Regions from separate parts of the Eubacterium limosum genome, predicted to be linked through region 1. Evidence: riboswitches for the same ligand, from Rfam matches in the RefSeq annotation. Region 1 holds a riboswitch; each other region holds the start of a gene.

Evidence for each region. A riboswitch is a leader RNA that binds a small molecule or an ion and turns the genes downstream of it on or off. The one in region 1 is predicted to bind cobalamin.
Region 2: linked by a shared signal. The riboswitch ahead of B2M23_RS07020 (TetR/AcrR family transcriptional regulator) and the one ahead of B2M23_RS20525 (energy-coupling factor ABC transporter permease) in region 1 are both predicted to bind cobalamin.
Region 3: linked by a shared signal. The riboswitch ahead of B2M23_RS14745 (ABC transporter substrate-binding protein) and the one ahead of B2M23_RS20525 (energy-coupling factor ABC transporter permease) in region 1 are both predicted to bind cobalamin.

The regions. Positions count from the first base shown of each region.
Region 1 is NZ_CP019962.1:4,366,959-4,377,470, reverse strand. Features, by position in the region: gene era (GTPase Era) at 1-571, shown strand, start outside; gene recO (DNA repair protein RecO) at 575-1,321, shown strand; gene gloA (lactoylglutathione lyase) at 1,336-1,722, shown strand; gene B2M23_RS20540 (DUF1097 family protein) at 1,766-2,308, opposite strand; gene B2M23_RS21710 (hypothetical protein) at 2,315-2,449, opposite strand; gene B2M23_RS20535 (uroporphyrinogen decarboxylase/cobalamine-independent methonine synthase family protein) at 2,458-3,615, opposite strand; gene B2M23_RS20530 (TetR/AcrR family transcriptional regulator) at 3,778-4,488, shown strand; cobalamin riboswitch at 4,636-4,759, shown strand; gene B2M23_RS20525 (energy-coupling factor ABC transporter permease) at 4,909-5,661, shown strand; gene B2M23_RS20520 (energy-coupling factor ABC transporter substrate-binding protein) at 5,663-5,983, shown strand; gene cbiQ (cobalt ECF transporter T component CbiQ) at 6,065-6,952, shown strand; gene B2M23_RS20510 (energy-coupling factor ABC transporter ATP-binding protein) at 6,964-7,797, shown strand; gene B2M23_RS20505 (cobalamin B12-binding domain-containing protein) at 7,944-8,588, shown strand; gene B2M23_RS20500 (GntR family transcriptional regulator) at 8,561-9,277, shown strand; gene B2M23_RS20495 (GntR family transcriptional regulator) at 9,274-9,975, shown strand; gene B2M23_RS20490 (trimethylamine methyltransferase family protein) at 10,197-10,512, shown strand, end outside.
Region 2 is NZ_CP019962.1:1,507,470-1,517,981, reverse strand. Features, by position in the region: gene B2M23_RS07040 (dockerin type I repeat-containing protein) at 1-2,165, opposite strand, end outside; gene B2M23_RS07035 (FIVAR domain-containing protein) at 2,289-5,864, opposite strand; gene B2M23_RS07030 (hypothetical protein) at 5,952-6,731, opposite strand; gene B2M23_RS07025 (CpXC domain-containing protein) at 7,045-7,686, opposite strand; gene B2M23_RS07020 (TetR/AcrR family transcriptional regulator) at 8,331-9,017, opposite strand; cobalamin riboswitch at 9,137-9,298, opposite strand; gene B2M23_RS07015 (leucine-rich repeat domain-containing protein) at 9,356-10,180, opposite strand.
Region 3 is NZ_CP019962.1:3,139,258-3,149,769, forward strand. Features, by position in the region: gene clpB (ATP-dependent chaperone ClpB) at 1-2,275, shown strand, start outside; gene B2M23_RS14725 (YdeI/OmpD-associated family protein) at 2,756-3,319, shown strand; gene B2M23_RS14730 (hypothetical protein) at 3,344-3,736, shown strand; gene B2M23_RS14735 (DUF6144 family protein) at 3,773-4,354, shown strand; gene B2M23_RS14740 (class I SAM-dependent methyltransferase) at 4,385-5,041, shown strand; cobalamin riboswitch at 5,093-5,268, shown strand; gene B2M23_RS14745 (ABC transporter substrate-binding protein) at 5,445-6,515, shown strand; gene B2M23_RS14750 (FecCD family ABC transporter permease) at 6,518-7,573, shown strand; gene B2M23_RS14755 (ABC transporter ATP-binding protein) at 7,573-8,346, shown strand; gene B2M23_RS14760 (glucose-6-phosphate isomerase) at 8,610-9,950, shown strand; gene B2M23_RS14765 (sodium-dependent transporter) at 10,346-10,512, shown strand, end outside.

The DNA.
Region 1 (10,512 bases):
TAAGCTCGCAGGCAGCCGGACACCGGTGATCCTGATCATCAACAAGATCGACACGGTGCCTAAGGAGGAACTGCTTAAGACCATCGCGGCTTATCAGGATTACACCTTTCTGGACAGTATTATCCCTATTTCGGCCTGGAATGGTGATGGGGTACAGGAGCTTATGGCAGCCATTAAAAAGCATCTGGAGCCGGGCCCCATGTACTTTCCGCCGGATATGGTGGTGGATCAGTCCGAGCGCTTTATCGTGGGCGAGCTGATCCGCGAAAAGGTTTTGCACCTGCTTAAGGATGAGGTGCCCCACGGCGTGGCGGTTGAGGTCACAAAAATGAAGGCGCGTGAGGATAAGAACATCATCGACATCGACGCCACCATTTTCTGTGAGCGCAAGACCCACAAGGGTATTCTGATCGGAAAGCAGGGCTCCATGCTCAAAAAGATCGGAACATACGCCAGAAAGGATATTGAATTTTTTCTGAAAACACCGGTTAACCTTCAGCTCTGGGTCAAGGTAAGGGCAGACTGGCGCGAGAAAACCTATGACCTCAAGGATCTGGGATATACCGAGTAACCCATGGCACTGGTAAAGACGAAGGGCATCGTGATCCGCGAGCAGCCCTTTCAGGAGCAGGACAAGATCATCACCCTTTTCACTGAGGAGGAGGGAAAGATCAAGGCCATCGCCAAGGGGGTAAGGCGGAACCGCAGCCCGCTGGTGGCAGCGACCCAGCTCTTTGCCTACAGCGAGTTTGTCTATTATCCCGGCAAAAATTTTGCCAACATCAATCAGGCCAGTCTTATACAGTCTTTTTATCCGCTGCGCAATGATCTGATGAAGATGTCTCTGGCTTCCTATGTTTTGGAGCTGCTTGATGCCTTTTATGATTACTACCAGGGGAATAAGGCCGTACTGCGGCTGGTAAATTTTATCCTGTTTTATATTTCGGAGGATAAGAGCCAGAGCAATGAGGCACTGGTAGCAGCTCTTCAGCTCAAGCTGACAGAGGTGCACGGCATACGGCCGGTCTTTGACACCTGCGCGCTCTGCGGCAGCACCGAACATTTAACACATTTCAGTATTGAAAATAACGGCGTTTTATGCGAAAATTGTCATCGGACAGAAGGCTACAGCTACCGGCTTACCCCGGAGGTGCTTACGGAGATGGTTTATCTCCTCGTCACCCCCATCAAGGCGATCCGGCAGCGGGCGTTTGACAAAACGCTGGTGCGGCGCATCATGGATATAATGAACCATTATATTTCCTACCAGCTGGCGAAAAACCTCAAAACCTATGACTTCTACCGGGACTTAAATTTATAAGGAGGAACAACATTATGGGAAAATACCGTATGGCACATACCATGATCCGTGTAATGGATCTTGAAAAATCACTGGCATTCTATCAGGATGCACTGGGCTTTAAGGAAGTCCGCAGAAAGGACAAGCCGGAAGGCAAGTTTACCCTGGTATACCTGGGTGACGGCCAGACCGATTTCACCCTGGAGCTCACCTACAACTACGACCCTGAAAAGCCTTATGTCATTGGCGATGGCTATGGACACCTGGCGGTAGAGGTCGAAGACCTGGAAGCCAGCCATGAAGAACACAAAGCCAAGGGCTATGACGTTACTGACCTCAGCGGCCTGGATAACGGCGTTAAAAGCTACTATTTCATCAAGGACCCAGATGGGTATAAAATTGAAATTATCCGCCTGAAATAAGTACAGCGTACAGTAAGAAGCCCCCGGGTACCGGGGGCTTCTTTTATTGCGGTTCGCCGCCTGACCCGACTTCCCGGGGCGCGGTTTTTTTATAGTCCATGATCTTCTTTGTCAGCCGAGTGCTGATCACGCCGCAGACCACGGCGGTCAGGATGCCGGACAGCATGACGCAGATAATGCCGGGGATCTGTCTGGTCCCCATGATAAATACCGAGGTGATGGCGCCATAAGCGTGGGGCAGCTCATTAAACCAGGTGTTTTTCAGCGGGATAAAATGCACCACGACGGTTACCACTGAAAAAACAAACATGCCGATCCAGAGCGAAAGGTCCGGGCCCAGGCCAAGCGCTTTGAGTGCTCCATCCATCCAGAAATAAACCAGCGCCCACAAAATGCCGGATAGGGCCGAGAAGAGGTAATTTGGCGTTTTTTCGGGCTTTGCGCCTTTGGCGAAGGTCAAACCCAATCCGATGAAAAACATGGCCAGAAGGCCGGAAAACGGCGAATGGGTGATGATTACAAAAGCCGTTGCCACAAAAAGACCGAGTGCTGTGCCGTTAATCCACCAGTAAACTTTTGTTTCCATGGTGCCTTACATGATCAGGCTGAGAATAAACATTTCCAGCTCAGTCTCTGTTACCTCAAGATTGCTTTCAATCATGGGGCGGTATTCTTCGGGGTAGCTCTCAACAATTTCTCTGTCCAACTGTGTTAATTGATCTTTCATGTTTCACCTCAATACTGTCCGTACTCGCGGACGAAATTCAATACAGCCTTCAGCTTATCCGGGTCGGCGTCATGAAAATCCAGAGCGGATTTGTTCAGCCCAAAGTAAAAGCGGCCATTTTCCATGCCGATATCCATGAGCTCGCGGGCTTTGTCAATACACGCCTCGGTGGAGTAATCTGAAAAGTAGTTCAGCGGATAGGAGCAGCTGAGCATGTGGTCCTGACCAAGGGTGGCCGTCGCCTGTTCAAAATCCTGGTATTCCACTGCAATGACAATTTTATCCTTGGGCAGCTCCTGATAAAAATCGAAGAAGCGGCCGTCGCGGTAGTCGCCCTGGAAGTTTATATAAAGGGTAACGCCCTTGTCGGTCAGCATTTCGCACAGCTTTTTGAAGGTAGGCCAGTAAAAGCGTTCAAACTGCTTCTGGTTAATCATTGGCGGCAAATGTGACCAGGTGCAGGCTAGCGGGAAGCCGCTTTCATCCGCCATACTGGTGGTTTCGACATAGCGGGCCATGACGTTTAGCAGCGCGTCGCAGGCGGCTTCGACGTCGTCTTTTCTGCGCCGCAGGTCCATGGAAATCTGGGTGATGCCCCGCAGATGGTCGGCCAGAAGGTCGAAGGGGGCATAGAACATGGTGCCATAGTAGAGCAGAGCGCCATTAGCCATGGTTTTTTCAAAAATCTGATCATAGAAATGGTGTACCTGATTCTTTTCATAGAGAAGCGCTTTGGCAAAAGCCATGGTACAGTAGGGGGCTTCACGCCCCAGTTCGGTGTACATCCTGGGCAGCACGCGGGATGCAATGCAGTGGATGGGGTCTTCGATGAGTTCGGGGTATTCCTCTGGAAGCAGTGAGGTTACCTCCGGATGCTGCATATAGCCGTTGACACGGTTTTGAATCCAAACCTTTGAACCCAGCAGGGCATTTTTCTGAGGCGGCATAAAGACCACACTTTGGGTCAGGTCGATGTCGAAGTCCTTCATAACCTGATCATAGCCTTTGATGAAGCCGTCGTAATCCCAGAAGGAACGAATACAGTCCCGTTTTGTATATTCACAGATATAGGTGGGCTCAAAGTCCATCATAATGGGAACATAGTCCATTTTTTCGCCGCGAACGCCGCGCATAAAATTATCGAGCTTTGCCTGAGCGTTTTCCATTTTATTTTTTCTCCCTTATTTTTTACAGATTTAAACAAAATGTGCACATATTTTGAATACGTTCAATATACACCCTTTTCTAAAATTTGTCAACGTTCAAAATTCATTTCTTTATTTTTTTTACGGCGGGTGCTATAATAAAATAAAAAACGTGGAGGAGCCATGGCAAACTATAAAAATGGTCTCGAGACAAAGGAGAGCCTTTACCGGAGCGCCAAAAAGATTTTTTACCAGAAGGGCTATGATAAGACAACGGTCAAGGATATCATTACCGATGCCAGAACAAAGCAGGGCCTTTTAAACTATTATTTTGGGGCGAAGGAGAACCTGGCGGTCCAGATTTATAAGGACTTTTGCAACGATGTTGTTTTCTGTGTGGATGAGCAGACGGCTGAGCTGGGCAGTCTGCCCCGGGGGCTGCTGTTGGATATGATTGGCTATCGGGCGTATTTTAAGGCGCTGTTTACAGATACCTCTGTCATGCGGTTTTACGCGGAGGTCTCAAAACTGCCGCTGTTCGCAAGAAGCATGCTTGATCTGCGGGACTATTTTTTTAACCTTGAGCTTGAAAGCGAGGCATACGCGGGTATTAACCCAAGGCTGAAGGAACGCAGGTATTTTGAGTATCTGAAATCTCTGACGGTTGGAATGGAGATTCAGGTTTTCAGAGATGTGCTTGAAAAGCAGATTGATCTGGAGCTCCAGGATGCTGTCGACTGGTTCTTTTTTGACTATTACAGCTTTCTTTTCACCGATGCGGACTATATCCGTGAAAATATCGAAAGGTCAAGGCAGGTTGTCGGCCGTTTTACTTTTGAGATCACCCCTGTATTTGAGATCAGTTTGTCGGTACAGGCAGACACGAAACTTTAGTAAGAGATAAGTAATAAAGTTAGTTGCGCCAAAGTATACCCATAAGGGGTACGGGTATAAGAGGTGCTGATGGCTTTCAAATAAATGCAACAGAGGTATTGACAAAACAGGCTTGCAAGCATATAATAAATGTAAATTCGGCATTGTTATTATTGTCCTGTGGTTGTCCATCGGCCTCACGATGGTTTGAGCACAATTGGGTGAAAATCCCAAACGGTCCCGCCGCTGTAAGACGAAAGTCAAGTCAGATTGCTGACCATAGGATTTTAAGCTGCATTTGGTTACGAGAGATAACTGAATGTAAGGACGAGGCTGTGTGTATCTTTGGCACACCCATTTCGTACTTTCATCGCTTATCTTTTTTGATGAGCGATTTTTTTATGGAAAAGTACGTTGGGAACAAGTTTGAGGAGGTAGAAAATGACAAAGAGACAAAAACAAGTTGTGACCATGCTTGGGGCATGGGCGCTGGTCTTTGGCATTGTGCCCGCGGCAAACGCGATGCACATCATGGAAGGCTACTTACCGGTTGGCTACTGCATTATGTGGGGTGTCTTATGTATACCTTTTCTGGCGGCCGGCTTTTTCTCCATTAAAAAGACTCTGACAGGCAACAGAAGAGCGATCACCTTACTTGCGATGGCGGGCGCATTTATCTTCGTGATCTCTTCTTTAAAGATTCCATCCGTTACGGGCAGCTGTTCGCATATGACAGGTACAGGCCTGGGCGCCATTTTATTCGGACCCAGCGCAGTCAGTATTCTGGGGATTATCGTATTGTTATTCCAGGCGATCCTTCTGGCTCACGGTGGTCTCACCACCCTTGGCGCCAACACTTTCTCCATGGCCATCGCAGGCCCCTTTGTATCCTTTGGGATCTACAAGCTGTGCCAGAAAATGAAGGTAAACCGCAAAATTGGGGTGTTTTTGGCAGCCTGCATCGGAGATTTGTTTACCTACTGTGTTACCAGTATCCAGCTGGCTTTTGCCTATCCCTCAGAAACAGGCGGCGTGGCAGCTTCTGCTGTTAAGTTCCTGGGTGTGTTTGCCCCTACACAGCTGCCGCTGGCCATTATTGAAGGGATTTTAACGGTTATTATTGTCATTGCTCTGGAAACCTATGCGAGCCCAGAGTTAAAATCAATTGGATTTTTAGCAGCGGAGGAAGCGTAAGATGAGCAAAAATAAAAAATTAGTCATTGTTCTGCTGGTAATCGTCGCACTTTTGGTGGTTGTTCCGCTCTTTGCCCTTCAGGGCGCTGAGTTCGGCGGCTCCGATGATGCAGGAAGCACCATGATCGAAGAAATTCAGGGCGGCGAATATGAGCCTTGGTTTACACCAGTGCTCGAAACACTGATCAACGGTGAACTGCCAGGTGAGGTTGAATCACTGATCTTCTGTCTCCAGACCGGTATCGGCGTTGGCATTCTGGCCTTTTTCATGGGCCGTCTGGTAGAGCGCAAAAAGCTCGGCAAAGAAGATTCAGAGCTGTAACCGCATTTCCGGGGGTAGGGCAACCTGCCCTCTTTTTATGATTAAGCGTAAAAAAATTCCTTAGAGTAAAGGAGCTTGTTCGTGAAGGTATTTTTAGTAGCACTTGCAGTTCTGTGTGTGTGTGGCCTGGTATACTGGCTGCGCCACCGGGAGTGCGCCCACAGACACGGCGGGCATCATGGCCATTCCCACGGCGGGGCGGTTTTTTCCATTGATGTGCTCGCCTACAATTCAAAGATCAACGGCTGGAATCCCAGCTTTAAGGTAGGGTTCTCCCTGCTGCTTCTGCTCATTTGTGTCATTGCCAATAACCTTTATGTGTCGGCTCTGGTTATTTTGATCACAGCCTTTATTACAGTGGTTATGGGAGGCGTGCACTTCAGGGATTACCTGAGCTTTCTGAGAGTGCCGGTGGCGTTTCTCATACTTGGGAGTATAGCCATCCTCTTCAATTTTTCAAACGAGCCTCTGGGACTCTGGTCCCTCAACTGCCACTTCTTTTATATCTATATTTCCCACGACAGCCTCATGACGACGCTGTATTTATGGGGTAAGGCCTTTGGCGCAGTCAGCGCCATGTATATGATGTCTCTGTCTACCCCGTCCACTGAGGTTTTCGGGGTTTTGCGCCGCGTGCACGTTCCCAAGCTTGTTATTGAGCTGATGAACATGATCTACCGGTATATTTTTATTCTGATGGACACTCAGGCCAAAATGAAAAACTCGGCGGAGTCTCGGCTGGGCTACTGCGATTTTAAGACAGCGGTTTATTCCTTCGGCCACTCCATGAGCAATCTCTTTGTGGTTTCAATGAAGCGTGCCAGCCAGTACTATGACGCCATGGAGGCAAGGTGCTACGATGGCGATCTGCTGTTTTTAGAGGCTGAGAAGCCCCTTCACAGGGAACAGGTAATGGCTGCGGCGCTGGTGGTCCTGCTGCTGGTGGCTGTTTGGATTTTAAAATTCTAGGAGAAGGCAACATGAAAGAAACAATCATTGAAATAAAAAATCTCAAGTACGCATACACCAGCGACAAGCCGGCGCTTCGCGGCATTGATGTTACCATCGGGAAGGGAGAGCGTATTGCGGTTATCGGCTCTAACGGGGCTGGAAAGTCGACCTTTTTCTTGAACCTTAACGGCGTGCTCACACCGGACAGCGGCGAAATTTATTTTAAAGGTCAGAAGCTAACCCGGGATAAAAAGGATCTGAATACGCTGCGGAAGTCTATCGGGATTGTTTTTCAGGACGCGGACAACCAGATCATTGCCTCCACAGTCATGGGGGAGGTCTCCTTTGGCCCTATGAATCTCAAGCTTCCCAGAGAAGAGGTTGTCCGCCGGGTCGACGAAGCTCTGGAATATATGAACATTACGGATTTTAAGGACCGGCCTCCCCATTATCTGAGCGGTGGAGAAAAAAAGCGGATCACCATTGCCGACATCATTGCCATGCACTCCGAGGTCATTGTTTTTGATGAGCCCACTGCGGCCCTGGACCCGCTGAATGCGGAAATGCTGGAGGAGGTGCTTGAGAAGCTGGCTGCTCAGGAAAAAACCATGCTGATCTCCACTCACGACGTCGATTTTGCCTACCGCTGGGCAGAGCGTGCCCTTGTTTTTTGCGACGGACAGATCATCGCCGACGCCCCACCAGTTGAAATTTTTAACGATGCGGAGATCCTAAGACGGGCGAATCTGAAAAAGCCCATGATGCTGGAGGTTTACAATGCCATGGTGGCAAAGGGGATGCTCCCGGACGACCAGGCCTATCCGAAGGATGTGACAGCGTTTAAACACCTGCTGGGTGCCTAGCAGGCAGCAGACAGAGCCTCAAATTTATAGAAGAACCAGCCCTGAATATGCTGGTTCTTTTTTGTCATCAATTTAGCCTGCCGCGGTTGTTTTTTATGAGTATGCTATGTTATACTAAAAAAGATTACAATACCAGTGAGGCGGAAATGATTGAACAATTAATTACTGCTTTTGTAGAGCTTGACGAGGAGCTTGTCAATAAATTGACCAAACGGGCGCTGCGAAGCGGCATAAAGCCCTATGAAATTATCGAGGCAGTCAATTTTGCGCTCGGCGAAATCGGGAAAGGCTTTGAGACAGGGGAGGCGACGCTCTCAGACCTGATGATGTCGGGCATTCTCTATGAGCAGATCATTAACTCCAAAGAGATGCATCTTTATGATCAGATCGAGCAGACCAACAGCTCTGGCCTGATTCTCTTGGGGACCATAGAGTCGGATATTCATGACATCGGCAAGTCGATTTTCAAAAGCGGCGCGATTATCTCAGGCTTCAAGGTCATTGACCTGGGTGTAGATGTCTCCTCTGATATTTTTATAAAAAATATCATCAAGTATCAGCCGGATATTTTGGGAATCAGCGTAGTCTTGACCAGCGCTGTGGACTACATTAAGCGGACCATCGACGTTATTACAGGCGAGGGGCTGAGACAGAATTTGAAGATTATTCTCGGGGGCAGCTTCATTGATGATGAGATTGTCCGATGCTGCGGGGCAGATGGTTACGCAAATAATATTTTGGATGGTGTAAAGCTGTGTCAACGATGGATGGAAGAAAGAGCCAATCGGTAAAATATCAGCAGATTGCTGACGATATCCGCTTAAAAATACTGGGTGGGATCTATGCCCAGAATGAAATGCTCCCATCAGAAAAAAAGCTGGGTGAGAAGTATGGTGCGAGCCGACTGACCGTCAGAAACACGCTTAATCTGCTGGAGAATGAGGGCTATATCTATACGAAGGCGGGAAAGGGCTCCTTTGTCAAGGGTGTGTCCACTGATCTGTACCGGATTGATATGGACATTAACAGCATTCTCAACGGCGGGTATGACCGGGTGGAGCTGATCAAGGCTAAAATGATCAAGCCCGATATTGACCTGGTTTACGAGCTTAAGGTTTCAAGGGAGAGCAAGATTGTCTTCATGGACTGGCATATTTTTAAGAACGAGGTAATCATTGGGTATGACAGGCGCTTTATCCCTTATTTCAGAGGTCTGCCCATTGATGAGAAGGATTTGACCTACACGGGTCTGAAGGATATGATCAAGGGCTCTCAGACAGATTTCAGGGAGGAGATTATCGTTAACGGTATTATCCCTGAGGCATGGCTGAAGGAAAAAATGGGCATTGACAGTAAAAATACAGACTCGGTACTTTTGGTGGAACGCAAAATTTATGATGACCGGGGAACCCCCACCGGCCTCGACCGACTGTATCTGAATGCGGATGAAAGCTGTATCAAAGGAGTTTTTAGCGTATGAGCAATGAACAACTGTTTACAACCTATCAGGTTGTCTACGAGGATTTGAAGGATAAGATTCTGGATAAAACGTTTCGGCCCGGGGAAAAGCTGCCCTCCTTCAGTGAGCTGTGTGAGCTCTATAACGTAAGCAATATAACAGTCCGTAAGAGCATTGAGCTGCTGCGGCAAAACGGCTATGTCCACTCTAAGCCAAGAGTCGGTAATTTTGTAAATGAAATCAAGAATGAGGTATATGCCCTGCGCTATAACCAGAAAACCTCCATGAAGCATGAGCCAACGGAGGTAAAAGTCCTCTCGGTCGATTCGGTCGATCTCGAGGAGATGAAGCAGTACACCAAGGTGCGGCCAAACCGTCGCGCCAAGTGTATTAAGATCGCCCGCATGCACTGCTTTGGACAGCTGCCTGTTATGTATGAGCTGATTTTCATCCTGCACAATCCACGGCTCAATATCCATTCCTTCAATGAGGAGCGCTGGATCAGTGACGGCATTGGCGTTATTAACAATTATGACATCAATAAAAAATTTTATCTGTCCGTCGACAACCACTGTGAGACGGTAAAGGATAAGCTCTATCTGGAGGAGGAGGATAGTATGTTCCGCATTCTCATCGAGTATTACACGAAGCAGAACCGGTTTGCGGGTATCTCTGTGAGTTTTGCCAGCTGTGACGATATTGATTTCCGGATTTCGTAAAAAATTGTAAATTTTCTTGACAACGCATACAAAAGGTGTTAATCTTATCTCAGAAATTACTGTTAGTGTAATTCAATTGAGTATAACATGTTATATATATTTAAATGAAAAGGAGATGGTTTCCTAAGAGGATTATTTTTTTATAGCAATTGAGTATAACATGATATTTATAATATCTTGGCAAATTAAATTGATTGATGATTAAAATTTAGGGGAGAATCATGAAATTAAATTATTCAATTGGAACAGACGAAGAGGTACAGCGTATTCACGAGACAAGCCTGAAGATCTTGTCAGAGGTGGGCGTGTCCTTTCGTTGTGAAACGGCCTTTGATATTTTTAGGAAACACGGGGCCAGGGTTGAGAACGGAATCGTCTATATGGATGAAAAGCTTGTTGAGAAGGCGCTGTCCACTTTGCCAAAGACCTATGACTGGTACGACCGGCTGGGGAACAAGATTACCATCGGCAACAAGGTTACGCATAATGCGCCGTCCTATGGACCGATGTATGTCTGCCAGAACGGGAAGTATGAGC
Region 2 (10,512 bases), 1.6 Mb from region 1:
TTTGCATTCGGGTCATAGTATTGAAAAATTGGTTGTATATACATTGACCACATATCTGCAACATCATTTTCATCTCCATCTTGAACAACACCTGTAGCATCAGTTTTTTGAACAGCCATATCATTGATAACCTGTTTAATATCGTATCCATTATCATTTTCAAAATCATAGCAACCGTAAGCCAAAGCTCTCGTAGGTTTTGCCATATATGCCTTGTTATCATCATAAAGAGCAGCATCGGTTATAATATCTATTAAATTATAGCCTGCTACATCGCGTGGATCATATCCTATAGCTGTAATCATCATAACGTCTTTACAGGTATCGGTTGTGATAAAGCCGTTTGTTTTACCGGAATTTTGATAATTCTCATATTTTTTTAGAATTATATTTTTATAATACTCATCATAAAAATTTTCATTTACTTTTTTTGAGTCCGAACGTATCAAAGCAAATATCAAATAAGGATCATAAGATTTTTGTGCACTTATTTCTCCTTTTCCAAAAATTTTTTCATCTTCAAATAAAATTTCACAGGCTTCATCTATTTTTGCGTTTAATTCCTGTTTACGAGTTTCCGTTAACGCTGGGGTTTTATCCGAAATCGTCAAACTGCCCCATGCTGTAGCTGTTTGATATTTTACGTTTCCTTCTTGTGTATAAGCTGTTTTATCAAACAGATTAGTAGGAAGAAAATAATCAACTTCATCATTTTGATCATATGACAATGAAATGTCGTTTTTATCATTAAAACGTGCTACACCTTGTGCATGTTCACCTAAAACACCTACATATTCAGCTCCGTTTTTCACTGCTGTAAATTCAACATCCAAATGATATGGATTATCTTCGACATTTTTTACAACAATATCCTTAACATTTGTTCTTAATACTGGAAGTTCTCCCGTTACACTTATTTTGTTATAGTCAATAACCATTGGCTCCAGTTGAATTTCAAGTTCTGCAACGATCCTGGCTTTTAATTTTGTATTTTCCCTGTTGAGCGTTGGGTAGTTTTTTCCTTCTTCAATTTGCCATATCGTATCAAAATCCCAATTTTTGAAATTGCTCTTTTTCTTCATCTCGCTGGAACGAACGCCGGTTCCACCAGAATTTATATTTTCCTCCTCTAATCCCAGCGCAATCTTGTCATAATAACAATCTGTATTAGTTCTATATGAGTTGAAAGGAATCGACAACGTTTGGTTCTTTTCAACAGAAAATCCAGTAATTTTTCCCGCGTAATAACAGTTTGCGCTATTACCTGAAGACACCGTATTTAAACTGATGTTTTTAAAAGTATCGTTTTTTTCATAGCTAACCGTACTATAACAATTTTCCGCTAAAAATTTATCCCTTTCAGTACCAAAATAATTTCCTAAAGAGAAACCTGAACCAATCATCCCACATGAAATATTGGCTGTTGTTTCAAGGTTGATTTTTACATCACCATTAGTGGCACACCGTGTCATATAGGCGCCCATTACATTATTTGCGATAATTCCAATAGAGCGGTTTATCTTTCCAGTTGTATCATTTGGTAAATTTAAAGATCCAGACGCTTCTGTAATCTGCTGCTTAGTCTCAATGGTTAAATTGCCAATCTGACAATTGTTCCCCAACACATCAAACAAACCCGAAGTACTATCTGTATAATTTTTAATGGTATAACCCATGCCATTAAAAGTTCCGTCGAATATGTAAACATATTCTTGCGTATCTTTTATTGCAGTATTTCCATCACTATAGAGACGGTGAATAGGGTAAGGTATTAAACCAGAAGCATCGATATCATTGGTCATGATAACTGTGGTGTTACTGTAATCTACGTGTTTTGCCAGATCCATTCTCAAGGTATTGAGATCATCGACGTCCCGCACCAGGTAGTTTCCGGCCGCATCCTTTGTTAAGGACGGCTCACCGCCCCGGTAAATCAGGTCAATAACTTCTGGATCATAAGGGCCGTCGGGCCTTTCGTCCGTGGCCTCCGGCACTGCCATTTGGGCCTCCTGTAGGGTACTGGCCGCATAAGTGTCTCCAATACGCTCCAGCTGGTGAAGCCCTTCGGGCATTTCCTCGGCCAAAGCAGACAGCGGCACGCTTCCTGCCAGCAGCAGAAGCACCAGAAAAAGCCCCAGCGCACGCTTCCATTTGTTTAGTTTCATATTTTTTATCCTTATTTTATATATTTTTACTGCATACTATTTCTATTTACGCCTAAGGCTCTCCCTTTTGGGGAGAGCCTGCTGTGACCTGATAGAAAAACCCGTGCTTTCTAAAAGTCGAGGTTATTTAGTTGTCCTTCTGCGGTAAACCAGGAAGGCTGCAAGCCCGGCTGCCGCCAGCAGCGCGGCCGCTGTGAGAACAGCGCTCGGGCTTTCAGCTGTGATGCCTGTGCTCACGCCTGCGCCTGTACTGCTGCCCTTGGCTGTGCCGCTGCCATTCTGGCTGCTGTTTTGGCCTGCGCTGTTACCATTTGAGCCGCTGTTTCCATCCGGGTTGTCGGCGCTGGCGTTTTTAAAGCCAACGACGCCAAAATCGGAAAAGCTGCCCGCTGTAAAGGTGAGGGTATGGCCTTCGGCGTCATACACCGCGTCGAGGTACTCGATGCTGCCGTCTTCCTTTTCGTGGTAGACCTTGTAGCTGTCATAGCCCCAGGCAGCTTCCGGCAGTGCGATGGTGATTTTCACGCTCTCGCCCTTACCCAGCTGGTAATCCCCCAGATTGATGTCGAAAAGCGCCAGCAGCTCAGCATCCTTGTAATCTTTATGGATTTTCTTCTGCGCTGCTTCGGTTTTCTGTTCATCCTGTTTTGTGATGCTCAGCTCTGCGTTATCTGGAATTTCAGCGTTGACCTGATAGCCCTCCGCTTCGGCCTTTGCGATTTTGATCAGGCCCGCCAAGGCTTTATTCAGGTTTTCCAGGGCCTTGTCCACTTCCTGCTGGACGGCGTCGCCGTTATCCAGCGCTGCTCTGGCGTCTGACAGGGCTGTCTGGAGGGACTCGTAGGAGACCTGGGTATACTTATCGCTGTCCTTTGCCTCTGCTAGGGCACAGGCTTCTGCCAGGGCTGCTTTGTCGGCTGCCTCGACCAGCGCGTCCATGGCGGCCACCAGCTTTTCGGTCTGGGTGTTGACAGCTGCCTGATCTGCGTTGCCGCGGTCCAGGGCATTGGCCTCTGTCAGGGCTGCCTGCAGGGCTGCCCAGGTGCTGGCGGTGTAATCCTCAGCTTTCAGGGCTTCGGCCGACTTAATGGCTTGATCCAGGGCTTTGGGATCACCCTTTTTCACCAGCTGTTCCATGGCGTCTGCCAGCTTCTGTACCGCGGCGTCCACATCGGCCTGCGGGGTATTTTCCGGATCCTGTTTTATGGCTTTAGCTTCTGCCAGAGCAGCTGCCACATCGGCCGTTTTCCAGGAATCCCTGGTATAATCGGCTTCCTTTAAAACTTCGGCCGCCTGGATGGCTTCATTCAGGCCTGCAAAGCTTGTCTTTTCAATGAGCTTGCTCTGGGCCAGCTCTAAACCATCCCTGGCCGCGTCCACTGCCGCCTGGGTGGCATTGTTCTGATCCACTGCCTTAGCGTTTGCCAGGGCCTCAGCAAAGGCTGACCAGCTCGCGCTGGTGTAGTCTGCTTCCTTTAGCTTATCCGCCTCGGCAATGGCGCTGTTCAGCGCAGTGCTGTCAGCTTTTTTGACCAGCGCTGCCTGGGCGCCGGTCAATGCTTTTGCCGCATCGGCAACTGCCTGGGTGGTCGTATTGGTTTCCTCAATACCTTTTGCAGTATCCAAAGCTGTTTTAAAGGCCGTCCAGCTATTGGTTGTGCAGGCTTCCTCCTGAGCTTCCAGAGCCGCGGCGTTCTTTAACGCGGTCTGCAGGGCTTCCCAGTCCGTCTTTAACACCAGTTTGGCGGTAGCGGTTTCAAGGGCTGTGGTGGCCCCATCGACCTTTTCCTGATCATCGACCGGTGTGTTTTTCTGGTCGAACTGGTTGGCTGCATCCAGCGCTTTTTTCTGAGCTTCCCAGGTGGCAGCCGTGTAGTCCTCTTCATCCTGCATTCCGGCATCTACGATGGCTGCTCTCATGGCGGTAAAATCCGCGTTTTTGACCAGCCAGGTGTAAGCCTCCGCCAGATTGTCCGCCGCATCGTCAAGCTTTCTTTGTTCTTCTTTTGGTGTGTCTTTAGGTTTTAATGAACTATAAACCTTATAAACAGGCTCGTATTTTTCCCAGCTGTCGCTTGTATAGATATAGTCCCGGTTTGTTATACTAAGCGCTTTATCCTTGACCGAATAATATTTTGTGGTATCTGCGTTTTCAGTCAAGTGTTTTATAGCTTCCTGCAAGCTGTCTGCCACTGTTTTTATTTTTTCAGCGTCAGATTTGTCTCTATCCAACGCCTTGGCAATGCTAAAGGCATTATCAAAGCTTGTCTGGCTGCTTGTTGTATAGACAATGTCTTGTGGTACTTCATTAGCCGCCTGCAGAGCTGCGTCCAAATTTTCCACCGCTTCTGCCCATGGACCCTGAGCGATCAGGTTATTGGTTGCATTTTTTAAAAGAGAGGTCTTCGTTAAAACAAAATCCTTCAGTAGTAAATCTGCTGTGGACAGATTACTGATTGCATCCTCCACTGTTTTTATCGCATTCTGTAGTGTTTGATAACTGCTGTCAGTGTAACGTTTATCGTCGTTTGTAATAGCTTTAGCTTCTTTTAAAACGCTCTCCAGCTCGCTGATATCCGGGGTACTCTCAGCACCGAAAGTTTTAAGTACCGGATATTTACCATCCGTTATTGCCCAAACCTTTGTATCCCAACTTTCATCATAGGTAGAGGCTTTTTTCAGTTCCTCTGAGGTTTTCCCATTGTCATAATAACTAAGATCATCGCTCCAAGAATCAGCATTAGTTGCATCTTTATTAAAAAACGCCTGTGGAGATAATTTATTATATTTAGGCGCAGTGCACATACCATAGGCTAGAATGTTGCTGCTGCCTTCTCCAGAAATATTTACTGAAGATAGAGATATGCAATGATCCATCGCAGCACTTCTGGCAACGCCATATATCGCAACTGGTGCTTGAGAATGATTGACAACAGCAATGTCCACGTCAATTAAACAATTTTTAATTGGTACCTTTGAATTGGGATTTGTTCCTGGTCCGGTATAGAACATTCCACCAACATTAACATCTATAGTTCTATCCGAGGGTATTTCGATATTTATGTTACCCGTTACAACGCAATTACTAATCTCACAGTTCGCAAGATCCATCGCTCCACCTATAAGGTTATTCGCAAACAAACCATAATTATAGGTTGAATTTTCCGTCAATTTTTCTGAACCAATATTAATATTTCCATCTACATGCAAATTTGTAATAATTGTTTTGACCTTTTCTTTTGTGCCATCACTATTGTAGTTATATCCAACTGCTAAACTTTCTCCAAACAATCCATAGGTGTTTCCGGTAAACCCAGTAATTGTATGACCACCACCATCAAAGCTGACATCCCATGAACTGCTGGGTGTCATTGTCTCTGCAAAATCAATGTCTGAAAGATCAATGTCTGCCATCAGCTTGGCGCTACGTGCTTTTCCTCCGGCCACACCTTTAGATTGGTCATCTCGGATTTCGCCACTTGCCACATAGTTTCGCAGGGCAATAAAGTCTTCCGCTGTGCTTATAAGTATTGTTTCTTTATCTTTAGTCTCATCAAATGTATTGGATGCCGTTATCGCCTCTTGATTGTCATTACCCGCAGCAAGGGCCGAGTTTGAAAAAGCACCCGCTAAGCCGACCATTACCACCAGCAAAAGAACTAAGCATCTTTGTAAATAGTGTTTCGTTTGCTGAATCATCTCTTTCCTCCGTCCTACTGGCTTTAAAAAAGCAAACAGGAAATAAGGAGAGGCGTCTCTCCTTATTTCTTAGTCTATTTATTGTTCTTATTGTGCGTTTGCCGCGTCTCGGATTGACTGTGTCATATCCACACGACCACTTTCCTTGACAATCTGCAGGGTATCGTTCCAATTGTAAGAACCATCATCGTTAACCGATTTAGGAACCCAGCTGTCTGTTAAGCCAATGTCTGCCCCGCCGCTTAAAGAATATTCAAAACGGATAACCGCCAGATCACCGTAACCTTTGCTGGTATCAGAGACTAAATCGTCTACTGAGTAATAATAAGGTGAAACAGAAGGGGCAGAAGCGTTGTTTACAGAGAACATCCAGCCAGCAGTACCAGCATATTCAGCAGTGGATAAAGAGCCCGCTGCACCATCATTGACATTATAATCAAACATAACATCTGTTGCGCCATGTCCCTTAGCCATATATTCGGCCTGTGTAATTGAGGCAGGTTTGTTTAAACCCGTTTTATTAAAACCTGTTAAAAAGCTGCCGGAAGCACCCCAGCTACCGGAAATAACATTATTTGCGCCACAAGCAGTTTTCAAAACATCCAGAACTGTCTGTGTTTGTGGAGCTTTACCAGTTACTGTCTGTACGTCTGCTGCGGTAACTTTTGTCGGACCATAAAGAATATTTTGTCCAGCTATTCCTTTAATCTGATTTAATAGATTAGCGTCCACCTGCACATAATAAACGTTTGTTGAAGCGTCTGCAGTCTGTGCCGGCGCTGCGAATGTCGGAGCTGCGAATCCTACCATCATTGCTGCTGAACCTAAAAGTGCTAAACCTCTTTTTGCTGATTTTGCGAATGCCATAATTAAAATCTCCTTTAAAATTTATTTTTTGTTTTTGAACCGGGCTTTCCTTAAAGGGATTGCCCAAGGGCCGTAAATGAGATATAATTATGAAGTCTATAGGAAATATCAGACTTCATGGGACCGTTTGGAAATTAGGCCTTCCATCGGTCCTTTTTCCTGCCCTTTTAACGGCGGGCAGGCGCCTCCTTCACACTTTTACCTTCTTCGATAAAGCTCACTCCTTTCCCATTTTCACAACATAATATTTAAAAAATATTGCTCTCTCTATTTTCTGCTGTGCTCCACTCTGGAACAAGCATTGTAATCCCTGCTACGCCAGCGCTTCCGCCCAGGTTTTATCAATCGCGTACTCGCCTTCCTTTTCCTTAAAACAGGGGGCCAGCCTCGGCGAATTGGCCAGGGCTTTGTAGTCAGCAAAGGGGGTATCGATAAAAATCTGCTTCCCGGCGTTGTTGAGCGCCCCGAACACCACTTTTTTCTTCTGAAACTCAAAGCTTCCAAACAGCACCTTATCAATGGCGATGGGAGAGTTTTCAGCCTTCAGCTTTGCGGATACGTCCTCGTATATTTTATGATCCAGATAGGTGATGATCTTATCATTCAGGTTGGACTCAAAAATATGAATTTTTTCCAGAAGGTCCATCACATCCTTCACAATGCGGATCCGGTAATTTGGAAACATCTCCAAAACCTCCCCCGCCATCGCCGCTGTATCAATGTCGCCCATATCCAGAATCACCATGTATTCTTTTTCCATGTCCTGATATTTTAACGAGTAGGGCTTTGAAAAAGTTTCACCGCACTCTGGACAGGTGTGCTTAAACAGCTCTGTTTTGATGAGCTTTGCCTTCAGCGCCTCATCCAGACTGGCGTTTATGGTATCATATCCTTTAATCTCAAAGGCTTCGCGGCACTTTGGACACTCGATGGTAATGGTTTTTGTTTTGGCCATGATACGGCCTCCTCTCTGTTCCTTCTCAAAATTTTGTATACAAAAAGGGGCTCCTATCATAGAAATTCAACTCAAATAAAACCATACACCATCAAAACAATCGCTGTTTTGATCTGTACAATAACTTTGATTATGAATATCTGTGATAGAAGCCCCAGAATAGCCGTAGAGCGTCTATATTTTCGATGAATAACCCTAGTGACGAGGATTAGTTGCATCAAGACTGTAACAAACAGGTTTCCGACTCGTCTTTACCAGTGGTTTCCGGCAAGCATCACGATAGCGGCTCTGTACTAGGATTCACACCTACTTCCCTCAGGCATCTTGATAAACTCTCAAAAACACCCTAGCTGCAGATAACCAGAATGATTATCATGCGGCAATTCATTACAGTTATTATTAAATTTCACAAACGAGTCGTTCTTTAAAGAATAGCTACAATTGATACAATTTGTTGTCATCTCGTTTACAATGCTTATTCTAGCATTATAATTTATTTTTTGCAACCTCTATTTTTGAGTTTTTTTAAATACAGTTGCTAAAAGTACCATTTCAAGGGCTTTTTCAGCGTTTTTTATTTTTTAAAGTTATCCGCTGAAGGGTTTGATTTATCATCAAAAGGCTATTATTATTTTAGACTTATCTTATAAAATCTGCGGCAGCCTGTCCCTGTACGCATCAAGAAAAACAAAACCGTCCTTCATGGTATTTTTTAAAGTATCACTGCTGATATCAAGGAGCCGGAACATATGGTAGACGATTGATTTCACGAGTTTTTTGGACTTAAACGGCAGCTCTCGCTCATAGTAACGGATAAAGATCTCTTTCTGGGCGCCGTAAAAAGCCAGCGTGCAGGCTTCCATATCTTCCTCGGTATAGCTTTTATTAAAATACTCCAGAACAGAACGGCTGAACAGCTTTAAGACCATCATACGCTTTGTTTTATTACAGTCCCGCCGCGTGATCTCATAGTAGAACTTCATCACATGGGGGTCCTCCACAATACCGGTATAAAAAAGAATCACCGCGGTACAGTACTTAACATACTGCAGTTTTGCCTTTTCTGAATTTTCTCCTACAAAATCATAGAGCTGCATAAAGTAGGTATTGATGATCTCATCAACAATGTCTTCTTTTCTGTTGAAATAATAGGTAAGGGTTCCAAGGCCAACCTGTGCGTTTCTGGCAATATCCACCATTCCCGTATTATTATAACCGCGGGCATAAAATAGCTCCTTTGCCTGCAATAGAATATTTCTCTGAGTTTGTATTCCTTTTTTTGTCCGTTCTTTTTTTATTTCCGGTACTTCCATCTCGAGTTTTAACTCCATGGCATTTACTCCTTTTTCCTGCTTAGCAACCAAAAAAACCTCCTCTGATTCAGAGAAGGAAAACTGCGGCCTGAAAAAAAGAAGGCGTCAGAATTGTCTTATCACTCTAAATCGGAGCTTTAAAAACGTATCTCTGCGCTGGTCTTCTGGCTTTACAATATCATCCTTGTCCCCTTCCCGCCATACTGGCAGTGGTTATTGGACAGGCTTTTTGTATTACAGCTGCGATTACAGCAAGGGGTTCTCACCCTTTTCCCATTACACAGGATAAAATCAGATATTTAATTGTTTTCATCATAGCTTTTTTAACGGCTTTTGTCAAGAATCACAGAGGATTTTTACTGGATATAGCGGACTTTATAATCGTATAGCTTACAATAACGGTCGATCTTGGAGCCCTCAAAACAATGTACGGTTACATCATTTCGGTTAAAGAGCCACTCGCCCACTTCATCGGGGTCGTGTCTTATTTCAACTGTTTTTAAATTAGGGCATCCATGAAACGCCCATTTTCCAATGATTTTTACACTTTCTGGCAGCTTTAGCGCTGTGAGCTTCTTACATTTCAAAAAGCCGGATTCATCAATAATCTCCAGACTCTCCGGCAGCTCCAGCTGCTGGAAACTGCAGTTTACAAAGGCTTCCTTGCCGATATATTTCAAATTTTGCGAAAACCGGATGGATTCCAGGCTTTTGCACATGTAAAAGGTTCTGAAGGGCAGCTTTTCGACGGCGTCCGGAAGCTCGATATATGCCAGCTTATCGCAATTGTAAAAGGCATTTTCCCCAATTTGTATAAGCTGTTTTGGCAGTGTTATATGTTCCAGCCCCCGGCAGAATTTAAAGGTGCGGTCTTTTATGGCGTGTATGCCCTCGGGAATCTCGAGCGTTTGTATCCTTCTGCACTCCATAAAGGCGGCTTCCCCCAGCAGTTTAAGTCCTGAGGGCAGACTGATGGCTGAAAGCATTGTGCATCCCTCAAAGGCATGGCCGCATATTTCCTTAACCGATTCCGCTATTCTGACTTCCTTCAGCTTCGTCAGATTTTTAAAGGTATTAACGCTGATCCGTTCAAAGCCCTCCGGGATATTGACGCGTTTTATGTTTGTCTTTGTCAGATCTTTTTTTGAAAAAGTCTCGATTCGTTTTGTACGCTCACTCATTATTCTCTCCAAAATCACATCTTTTATCAGGCTTTCCAGTACACCGCTTTTATTTTAACGGCAGCCGGACTTATATAAGCTTTTACAATATTCGCACGGCCGATATGCCGTAGTTTCAACAAAGCGCTTTCGTCTTTTAAATCGTCATTTTAATAATCGAGCTTATTCTAATGCACTAATTATATTTAAAGAGCTATAAAACCCAACATCAGAACCTATTGTAGTCTGTTTTTACGATTTTTTCAAATAAACGAAAATATTTTAAGGATATTCATATTTTTCTCTTATACTTTTAATCCAAACACAAAAATACATATAGGGGGTATGTGTAT
Region 3 (10,512 bases), 1.2 Mb from region 1:
TGTCGAGCACCTTTTGCTGGGCTTTTACAGCCTGAGCAGGCAGAACGCAGCCCTTGAGCTGCTGAATCGTCACGGCGTCACAAAGGATGAGGTTTTAAAAGTATTAAGGGATGTGCGCGGCGGCCAGCGGGTCACCAGCGACAACCCCGAAGGAACCTATGAAGCCCTGACCCAGTACGGGCACGACCTGGTGCAGGACTGCATTGACAATAAGCTGGACCCGGTGATCGGCCGTGACTCCGAAATCCGGCACACCATCCGTATTTTATCCAGAAAAACCAAAAACAACCCGGTGCTCATCGGGGAGCCCGGCGTTGGTAAAACCGCCATTGTCGAAGGCCTGGCTGCCCGGATTGTGCAGGGAGATGTGCCCGAGGGCTTAAAGGACAAGCGCATTATCTCCTTAGATATGGGCGCGCTGGTCGCCGGCGCCAAATACCGCGGCGAGTTTGAAGAGCGGCTCAAAGCCGTCTTAAAGGAAGTCAAGGACAGCGACGGACGCATCATTCTGTTTATTGATGAGCTCCACACCATTGTGGGGGCCGGGAAAACCGAGGGCTCCATGGACGCTGGCAACATGCTCAAGCCAATGCTGGCCCGGGGCGAGCTCCACTGTATCGGCGCCACCACACTGGACGAATACCGCCAGTATATCGAAAAGGACCCGGCGCTGGAACGGCGTTTCCAGTCGGTACTGGTGGATGAACCGACGGTTGAGGACACCATTACCATCCTCAGGGGCTTAAAGGAACGCTATGAAATCTTCCACGGGGTTAAGATCCAGGATAACGCCCTGGTCTCCGCGGCAGTGCTTTCCAACCGGTATATTACCGACCGTTTCCTCCCGGATAAGGCCATCGACCTTGTGGACGAAGCCTGCGCCATGATCCGTACCGAAATTGACTCCATGCCCGAAGAGATGGATGAGGTCAACCGTAAGATGATCCAGCTGGAAATCGAGGAAACCGCCCTCAAAAAAGAAGAGGACAAGCTCAGTAAAGAGCGCCTGGAACGGATTCAGAAGGAGCTGGCCGAATACCGCGACCGCTTCAATGAAATGAAGATCCAGTGGGATAACGAAAAGAACGCGGTGGAATCTGTCCAGAAGATCAAGGAAGAAATCGACCGGGTTAACCACCAGATCGATCTGGCCCAGCGCGAGTCCGACTATGACAAGGCCGCAGAGCTGACCTACGGCAAGCTGCCGGAATTACAGAAGAAGATGAAAGAAATGGAAGAAGCCGCCGAAGCCAGAGGCGAGGGCGAATCCCTGATCCGCGAGAGTGTGACTGAGGACGAAATCGCCGAAGTCATCTCCAACTGGACCGGCATCCCCCTGAGCCGGCTGATGGCTGGCGAGCGGGAAAAGCTCCTGAATCTGGAAGACATTCTCAGAAAACGCGTGGTCGGCCAGGAAGAACCCATCGAAAAGGTGGTAGACGCCATTATCCGCTCCCGCGCGGGCATCAAAAACCCCAACAGCCCCATTGGCTCCTTCCTGTTCTTAGGGCCTACCGGGGTTGGTAAAACTGAGCTGGCCAAAGCCGTAGCCGCCAACCTGTTCGATTCTGAGGACAATATGATCCGTATCGACATGAGCGAGTACATGGAAAAATTCTCCGTGAGCCGCCTGATCGGCGCGCCTCCGGGATATGTTGGCTATGAAGAAGGCGGCCAGCTGACAGAAGCTGTGCGGCGTAAACCCTATTCGGTTATTCTCCTGGACGAAATCGAAAAAGCCCATAAGGACGTGTTCAACGTGCTGCTCCAGATTCTGGACGACGGCCGTGTGACCGACTCCCAGGGGCGGACCATCGACTTTAAAAACACCATCATCATCATGACCAGCAACATCGGCTCCGAATACCTGCTGGAAGGCATCGACGCCGAAGGCAACATTCTGGTCGAAACCGAGGAAGCGGTCATGAATTCCCTGAAGAATTACTTCCGGCCGGAATTCCTCAACCGTATTGATGAGATCGTGCTGTACAAGCCGCTCACCAAGCGCTCCATCGGCAGAATTGTCGACCTGATGATGGCCGAGCTCCAGAAACGCCTGGATGATAAGCGCATTGTGGTAAAACTCAGCGAAGACGCCAAGGAAGCCGTCATCGACCAGGGCTATGACCCGAGCTACGGCGCACGTCCGCTGAAGCGTTTCTTACAGAAGAATATTGAAACCATGATCGGCAAGGAAATTATCCGGGGCAACCTGGATGAGGACCAGGTGGTCACCGTCGACTTTAAGGACGGCCACTTTGTCATCGAAAAATAAAAGAGCAAAGTCTGAGACCGGCGCAAACCTGCGCTGGTCTTTTGCTGTAAAGAAGTGGCGCAGCCCCGAGACTGCGCCTTTTATCCAGATAAGAAAAAGTGTCCAGGCGCTTTGGATAACGGCCAAGAATCAAGCGGCTTTATTGAGACAGCCGGACATTAGCGAGATATCGTATAAATTTTAGTGAAAAGGATAAAAGTGAAGGAGCAGTGCCCGCAGGACAACTTTTTCTTTCTTAGGTAAAAGGCTTCGTCTCTTAGGGGAGATTTTTTGGTAAGCAGTGACCGGCGCAAACCTGCGCTGGTCTTTTTTTATGTAAAAAAGAGGAAGGCAAAAGCTTTAAACAGCCGGAAAAGACATGACCAGAGCCGGAAACCATGCTATAATCAAACCATAAACCGCCGCAGGCAATGGGTAAGGCCGACTGGTTTTATCTGCAGAGACGCTGTGGAAAAGAATTTGATTTTTGGAGGAATGACGATGAGTGAGCCCTTATATTTTAAGACCCGGGACGCGTTCAGGGACTGGCTGGCCCACAACTGCCAGTCCAGCGAGGGCGTCTGGCTGGTGTTTGGAAAGACAAAAGCCCTGGTGACCGTAAAAGCCGGCGAGGCGCTGGAGGAAGCCCTGTGCTTTGGATGGATCGACGGCCAGATGAAAAAAGTTGACGACCAGTCCTACATCAAGTATTTTTCCGCGCGCAGAAAGAACAGCAAGTGGTCCGCAAAAAACAAGGCTTTGGCAGAAAGCCTTGAAAAACGCGGGCTGATGACAGACATCGGCAGAGAAAAGATCGAGGCGGCAAAGAAAAACGGCCAGTGGGACAGCGCCGCGGGGCCCTCAGCCGTCACCGAGGAGCAGATTGAGGCAGTGGCCCAGCTGCTGCGGGAAAACGAACAGGCCCATGAAAACTTCCTGAATATGCCGCCATCTGTGAAAAAGACCTACACAAGAGCCTATCTTGACGCCAAAACGGAAGCCGGCCAGGCCAAGCGCCTGGCGTGGATGACCGGGCGGCTGGAGAAAAATTTAAAGCCAATGTGATCAGGGAAACCAGGAGAATCGTTTATGAAATCAAGAGCGCTTTTTCACGCTGTCTGCGGCGCTGCCATCCTCTGCCTGATAGCAGCCGTATTTTTGGGCCTGCGGGGTAACACCAGTAAAACAAAGGTGGTGGCCGATAAGCCTTCACCCTACACACAGGAGCAGATAGAAGCCGCGGCGGATGCCGTTAAGCGGGACTTTCAACGGCGGTTTGGCTGGGAGCTTCTCGAACTGACATATGAGGACTGCGGTGTTTTGGAAAATGGAAAAAGCGCCGTATTTTTTAAATCAGTGATCCGTACCGGCTTTCTGACAGATGGCAGCGTCCCGCCGCGCAGTATGGTGTATTGGGGCTTTTGGGCCGCTCCAAAACCTAAAGGCAGTGGCTGGTATGTGGTGAGCTGTGGGTATGGGTAAAAGCCGGTCCTCAGAGATTGATAAGCGAGGTGAAGCATGAAAAATTTTAGTATGCCGGAAACGGTCAGTCCGTTTTTGGAGCAGGAGGAGCTGGAACGGTTAAGCCAGAGCCTTGAGAAAAACGTCTCCCGGGAAGAGGCAGAGGCATTCCTCCGCCGGGTCCCGCTGCGGTCAGGGGCAGCGCCTGAAGAGAGAGCCAGGTGGGTTGAGCGCCTGGCAGAGGAGCTGGAGACAAACTTTGACCAGGAGACCATTGTCAAAATAAGAATGGGCTGCCACTGCAACGAAAACGGCCGTCTGGAGGAAACCGCCGAGACTTTCAAGGCGTTATACCAGTCCAAAGGGCAGGATCTGGAACGCTTTGTCAGCCACCTCAACGAGAGTGGGGCAGGCTGGCGCATCGAGGGCGGCGCACTCTATACCAGGATGTTTACCTGCGAGTGCCCCATGCTGGAAAAGGCCGGGACCTCCCCATCGCTGACCTGCTGCTATTGTACTGCCGGGTACAGCAAAGCCTTCTTTGAAGCCATATTTGAGCGCCCGGTGGAGGTCGAGCTGCTCCAGACCATCAAGCAGGGGTATGACTCCTGCCTGTTGAAGGTTACAGGAATCCTTTAAATTAAAACGGATAAAAGGAGGAGAAAATCAATGCAGTCTAAAGCATGGGACTGGGAAAAGAACCAGTCGGATTACTGGCTCATCCCCTGCGTGGAGAGCCCCTATCTCGCGGAACGCTGGCAGGCGAAGGGCTTCCTGCGGTTTCTGGATCTGGGCTGCGGCCTTGGGCGGCACGCGGTATATATGGCTAAAAAAGGCTTTGAGGTAACCGCCGCAGACCTGTCCGAATACGGTATCGAGCACACAAAAAAATGGGCCGGGGAGGAGCAGGTGCCGCTCACTGCCTGCGTGGCGGACATGCTGTCCCTGCCCTTTGAGGACAACACCTTTGACTGCGCTATGGCCTACAATGTTATCTACCATACCGATATTCCAGGCTTTCAGGCCGCCCTGGCGGAAATCCGCCGGGTGTTAAAGCCCGGGGGCGAGCTGTTCCTCACGCTCATCTCTAAGAGTACCTATGGTTACAAACAGGCAGACAGCAGCCGGCGTGTTGACGCCAACACCCTGCTCTCGGAAAAAAGCGATACGGAGACGGGCGTGCCGCACCTCTATGTGGACCTGGCAGATATAAAACGCTTTTTTAAAGCCTGGCACCTTGAGGACAGCTTGAGAGAATCCTGCGTCTATAACCCTGAGGAGCCGCAGTATTACAGCAGCCACTGGAGCCTTACCGTCAGAAAATAAATCCGTCCGATTGGATATTGACAAGTATAATAGAAGCAGGTATAATGATAAAAACAGAATAACCTTTGAGGTGCTTAGCAATAAGAGAATAGGGAAACCGGTGTGAGTCCGGTGCGAACCCATCACTGTAAACAGGGACAAAGCCTGAAAAGCCACTGGAGCAATCCGGGAAGGCGGGCCGCGGACGAGCTGTAAGCCAGGAGACCTGCCTTAAAGAAGAAATACGTGCAGGGGGAGAATGCAGCGGCGTGTTTGAATAAATGAAATCTCGGAAAATGGGACCGATGAGCAGAGTGCTTATCGGTTTTTTTATTTGCCGAAAAGTTAGATACGTCTGCGTTTTCTGGGAGATGTTGACATCCAAAAGGATTTAACATAAATTTTTAATTTAATGGAGGAAAAAATGAAGAAGAAAGTGATTGCACTGATGTGCGCGTTGCTTCTGCTGGTTCCGGTCTTTGCCGGGTGCAGCCAGAGCGGGGATTCGAGTGAGGCGAAAAGCATTACCGTGGTGGATGATACCGGGCGCGAGGTAACCATTCCCCAGCCCCTTGAAAAGGTTGTGGTCGCCAACCGCTACAATTCTGAGCTGATCCGCGGGATCGGCGCCATCGACAAGGTGGTGGCGGTGGATAAGAACACAGCCCAGGACCGCGTGTACTGGAGCCAGTTTGACCCGGATAATGTTATCGGCAAGGGACAGAGCGAGCTGAATTATGAAAAGATTGCCGAGCTGGGCGCCCAGGTACTCATCACCCCGGACAACGGCACATGGGAAGAGGACATTAAAAAGCTGGAGCCTTTCGGCATTCAGGTTGTCGTGGTATCCGGCTATAACAATGCCGAGCTGCCAAAGGAAATCGAGATTCTGGGCAAGCTGTTCGGCAAGGAAAAGGAAGCCGAGAAGCTGACGAAATTCTACCAGGATAACATGGATATGGTGGCCGAAAAAATCAAGGACGTCAAGGGAACGAAAAAAGTGTACTGGGAATACGGTGACCCGAATACCACCTGCATACCGGGAACCAGCAATGACGGCTGGAACAGCATGCTTTTAAACGCCGGGGCTGTCAATATTTTTGGCGATCCCACCATTACCGGCAAGACCATTGACCCGGAAAAGATTCTGTTAGAGGACCCGGACCTTATCATCAAGACTTCATCCGGCCCGGCCCTCAAAAATACCGGCGTCTACACGCCGCCCACAGCGGAGGACTACAGCACCATCTCCACCGAAATGCTGAGCCGCGCAGGCTGGTCCGATCTAAAGGCGGTCCAGAATGACGATTTCTATGTGACAACAGGCTTCTGCGCCGGCGGACTGGGCAAAATGATCGGGACGGTTTATACCGCGAAATGGTTATACCCTGAGCAGATGAAGGATGTTGACCCCGACGCGATCTTTGACGAATGGATGGAAATCCAGGGGGTTGATCCGATAGAAGGGCATGTTTTCCAGGTTAAGCATCAATAGTGATGGAAAAGCAGCAGACATTAAAAGCCTATCATAAAAAAAGAGCGGCGTTGATGCTGGCAGCAGTGATCCTTTTGATCATTGCTGCTTTTTCCAGCTGCTTTGTCGGCGTTGCCAATGTGACTGTGGGGCGGGTGTTCGCGACCCTGCTGCCCGGCGGCCACTTTATGGGCGCGGCGGCGCTGAACCAGACCGAGCTCACTGTGCTCATGCAGCTGCGCCTGCCGCGCATTACCATGGCGCTGGTTTCCGGCATCGGCCTGGGCATCAGCGGCCTGGTCATGCAGGCCATCACCGGCAATAAGATGGCCAGCCCCTTTACCACCGGGCTTTCAAACGCCGCGGCCTTCGGGGCTTCGCTGGCCATTATTTTTGGCTTTATGCCCTTTGGCAGCAATCAGGTGGGCACTGTCATGATGGCCTTTGTGCTGGCCTTTATCTGTGCCGCCATGGTGTACGGCATCGCCTCGGCCAAGGGCATGGGAAAAACGACGATCATCCTGATCGGCATTGCCCTCAACTATTTCTTTTCAGCCCTGAATGCCAGCATGCAGTATGTGGCCAACGAGCAGCAGCTCTCCGCCATTGTCCACTGGACCTTCGGCAGCCTTTCGGAGATCACCTGGGAGCAGATCCTCGTGGTCAGTGTTATTCTGCTCCTGACTTTTCCGTTTATCGTCCGTTTTGCCTGGCATTACAACCTTTTATCCACCGGGGATGAAAGCGCGGTGGCCCTGGGCGTCAATGTCATGCGGCTGCGGCTGCTTTCGGGCATTGCGGTCACGCTCATTTCATCGGCCATTGTCAGCTTTACAGGCGTTATCGGTTTTGTGGGGCTGGTGGCGCCGCATATCGCCAGGCTTCTGATCGGCGGCGACTACCGGGCGCTCATACCGCTCACCGCCCTCTCGGGCGCGATCCTGCTCATCGCCGCGGATACAGTGGGCCGTGTGGTCGTCTCACCGGTGATCATCCCGGTGGGCATTGTGGTCTCCTTTATCGGGGTGCCGGTGTTTATCTATTTAATTGTAAAAGAACAGAAAGAGCGGTTGGTCTGATGAAAATTACAATCAGAAATTTAAGCTTTGGCTATCGAAAAACCTGTATTTTAAAAGGCGTTAACATCGAGGTGGCGCCGGGAAGGCTGTGCGTGCTGCTGGGGGCAAACGGGGCCGGTAAAAGCACGCTGATCAAGTGTGTCAACGGGATCCTGAAGCCCGAAAAAGGGGAGATATACCTGGATAGCACCGACCTTCTGAGGCTGCCGCAAAAGGAAAAATCCAAGCTCATCGGCTATGTGCCCCAGAGCACCGAGGTGGAGGACAGCGGCCTGAATGTTTTTGAGATGGTGCTGTCCGGGCGTGTGCCCCATATGAAGGGTAAGATGAAGGACGCCGATTATGAGATTGTACGGTCCGTTCTTGAGAAAATGTCGCTCAGCGATTACAGCACCAAGCTTTTAAACCAGCTGAGCGGCGGCGAGCGGCAGCGGGTTTTTATCGCCCGCGCCCTGGCCCAGGAGCCTGTGGTCATGCTTCTGGACGAACCCACCAGCAACCTGGATTTGCGGTACCAGCTGGAAACCATGGAGATTGTCCGGGGCCTCTGCCAGGATAAGGGAATGACGATTATGGCGGTTATCCATGACGTCAACACCGCGGTCACCTTCGCTGACCAGGTGGTGCTCATGAAGGACGGGAACATCCACGCCACCGGACATCCCGACGAAATTCTGAACACAGAAAGTCTGGAGCATATTTTTGATGTCCGCGTCGAATTCGCGGCCTATCAGGACAAGCAGTATGTGATTCCCAAGCGGTGCGCGGGTTAAAAATTAAGCGAATACACATTTACCCGGCAGGCGGTCAATAAAAAACAGTCTGGCGGGTATATTTTTTAAAGAAAGGCTTTTAAATCCGGTGAAATTTATGCTATAATAGGCATGTAAAACGATTACTATCTTGTGCTAAAATAAATAATTGTAAATTCGGTGATTTTGCTTGATCTTTTCGCCGCTTATATTACAATTATAAGGTAACCGTACAAATAGTGAAAACCGATGTTTAAATTAATTATTTATCAGGAGGATAAAATATGAGTATTCGATTTGATTATTCCTATGCGGGACTGTCTCAGGAAGAATTTGACAACAAGGCGGCACAGATCAGCCTGGCGGACAAAATGTTAAAGGAAAAAACAGGCGCTGGCAGTGATTTTTTAGGCTGGTATGATTACCCGGTGGCTTATGATAAGGAAGAGTATGCCCGTATCAAAAAAGCGGCTGAAAAAATCAAGGGTTCCTGCGATGCGTTTATCGTCATTGGCATCGGCGGCTCCTACCTGGGCTCTAAGGCTGTTATTACCGCGCTTACGAGTACTTTTTTCAATGAAGAAACAGACCGAAAAGCTCCTAAAATTTATTTCGCCGGTGAAAACATCAGCGGCAAATATATGAAAGACCTCATCGACCTGGTCAAGGATCAGGATATCTGTGTCAATGTTATCTCTAAATCCGGCACCACGACCGAGCCGGCCATCGCTTTCCGTTTCTTTAAGGAAATGCTGGAAAAGAAATACGGGAAGGACGGCGCCAAGGACCGTATCTTTGCCACCACAGACAAGGAGAGGGGCGCCCTTAAGTTCCTGGCCGACCAGGAGGGCTATGAAACCTTTGTGATTCCGGACGATGTGGGCGGCCGTTACTCGGTTTACAGCGCTGTCGGCCTGCTGCCCATCGCTGTCGCGGGGATTGATATCGACGCTTTCATGGACGGTGCCAAATCCGGCTATGAAGAATACGGCGTGGATTCTCTTGCCGATAACGCCTGCTACCAGTACACCCTTTACAGAAGCTGCCTGTACAACCGCGGCAAGGCCATTGAGATCCTGGTGGATTACGAGCCCTCCCTGCGCTACTTCTCCGAGTGGTGGAAACAGCTTTACGGCGAGAGCGACGGCAAGGATGGCAAGGGCCTGTTCCCGGCGTCTGTCCATTTCTCGACTGACCTGCACTCTGTGGGGCAGATTATCCAGGACGGCCATAAAAATATTTTTGAAACCATTCTGGCAGTGGACGAGCTGGACGGCGATATGATGGTGGGGCATGAGGAAGCAGACCTGGACGGCCTGAACTACCTCGAAAACCGCACCATGCAGGACGTCAATGAAAAGGCCTTTTTGGGCACACTGCTGGCGCATGTCGACGGCGATGTGCCAAACGGCATCATCTACCTGTCCAAGCTGGACGCTTTCCACATCGGCAAGCTGGTCTACTTCTTTGAAAAGGCCTGCGGCCTGGGCGGCTACCTCCTGGGCGTTAATCCCTTTAACCAGCCGGGTGTCGAAGCTTACAAGAAAAATATGTTTGCCCTGCTTCACAAGCCAGGCTACGAGGAGCTGACCGAAGCGCTGGAAAAACGCCTTCCCAACAAATAAAAACACGAACAGAGATCGGCGCAAAATTGTGCCGATCTCAGGCTGTCACAAAAGGCACGGCCCGGGGCTGTGCCTTTTATCCAGATAAGTAAAAAGGTCCAGACGCTGTGGTAAACGGCCAGGAATCGTGCCGCATTATCGTAACAGCCGGACACTGGCGAGATCAGTTATCCACGTTAGAGAAGAAGCAATTCGTGTAAGGGCAGTGCCCGCAGGACGCTTTTTTCTTCCTTGGGTAAAAGGCTTCGCCCCTCAGATTTTTTTAACATGCAGAGATCGGCGCAAAATTGCGCCGATCTTTTTTTGTGCGTCTGTGCCCGCCCGATGTTAAAACACCATTGGCAGAACAGGAGGATTATGGTAAGATAAAGAAATTGGAAGTTAAAGGAGGAATTATGGAAAAAAACGAAAATCAGATGTCCGAGAGCAGGCATACCCATCAGAACGGCGGCTTTACCAACAGCCTTGGGTTTGTGCTGGCCTGTGTTGGCTCCGCCGTTGGGCTCGGCAATATCTGGATGTTTCCCTACCGGGTAGGGCAGTACGGGGGCGGCGCATTTTT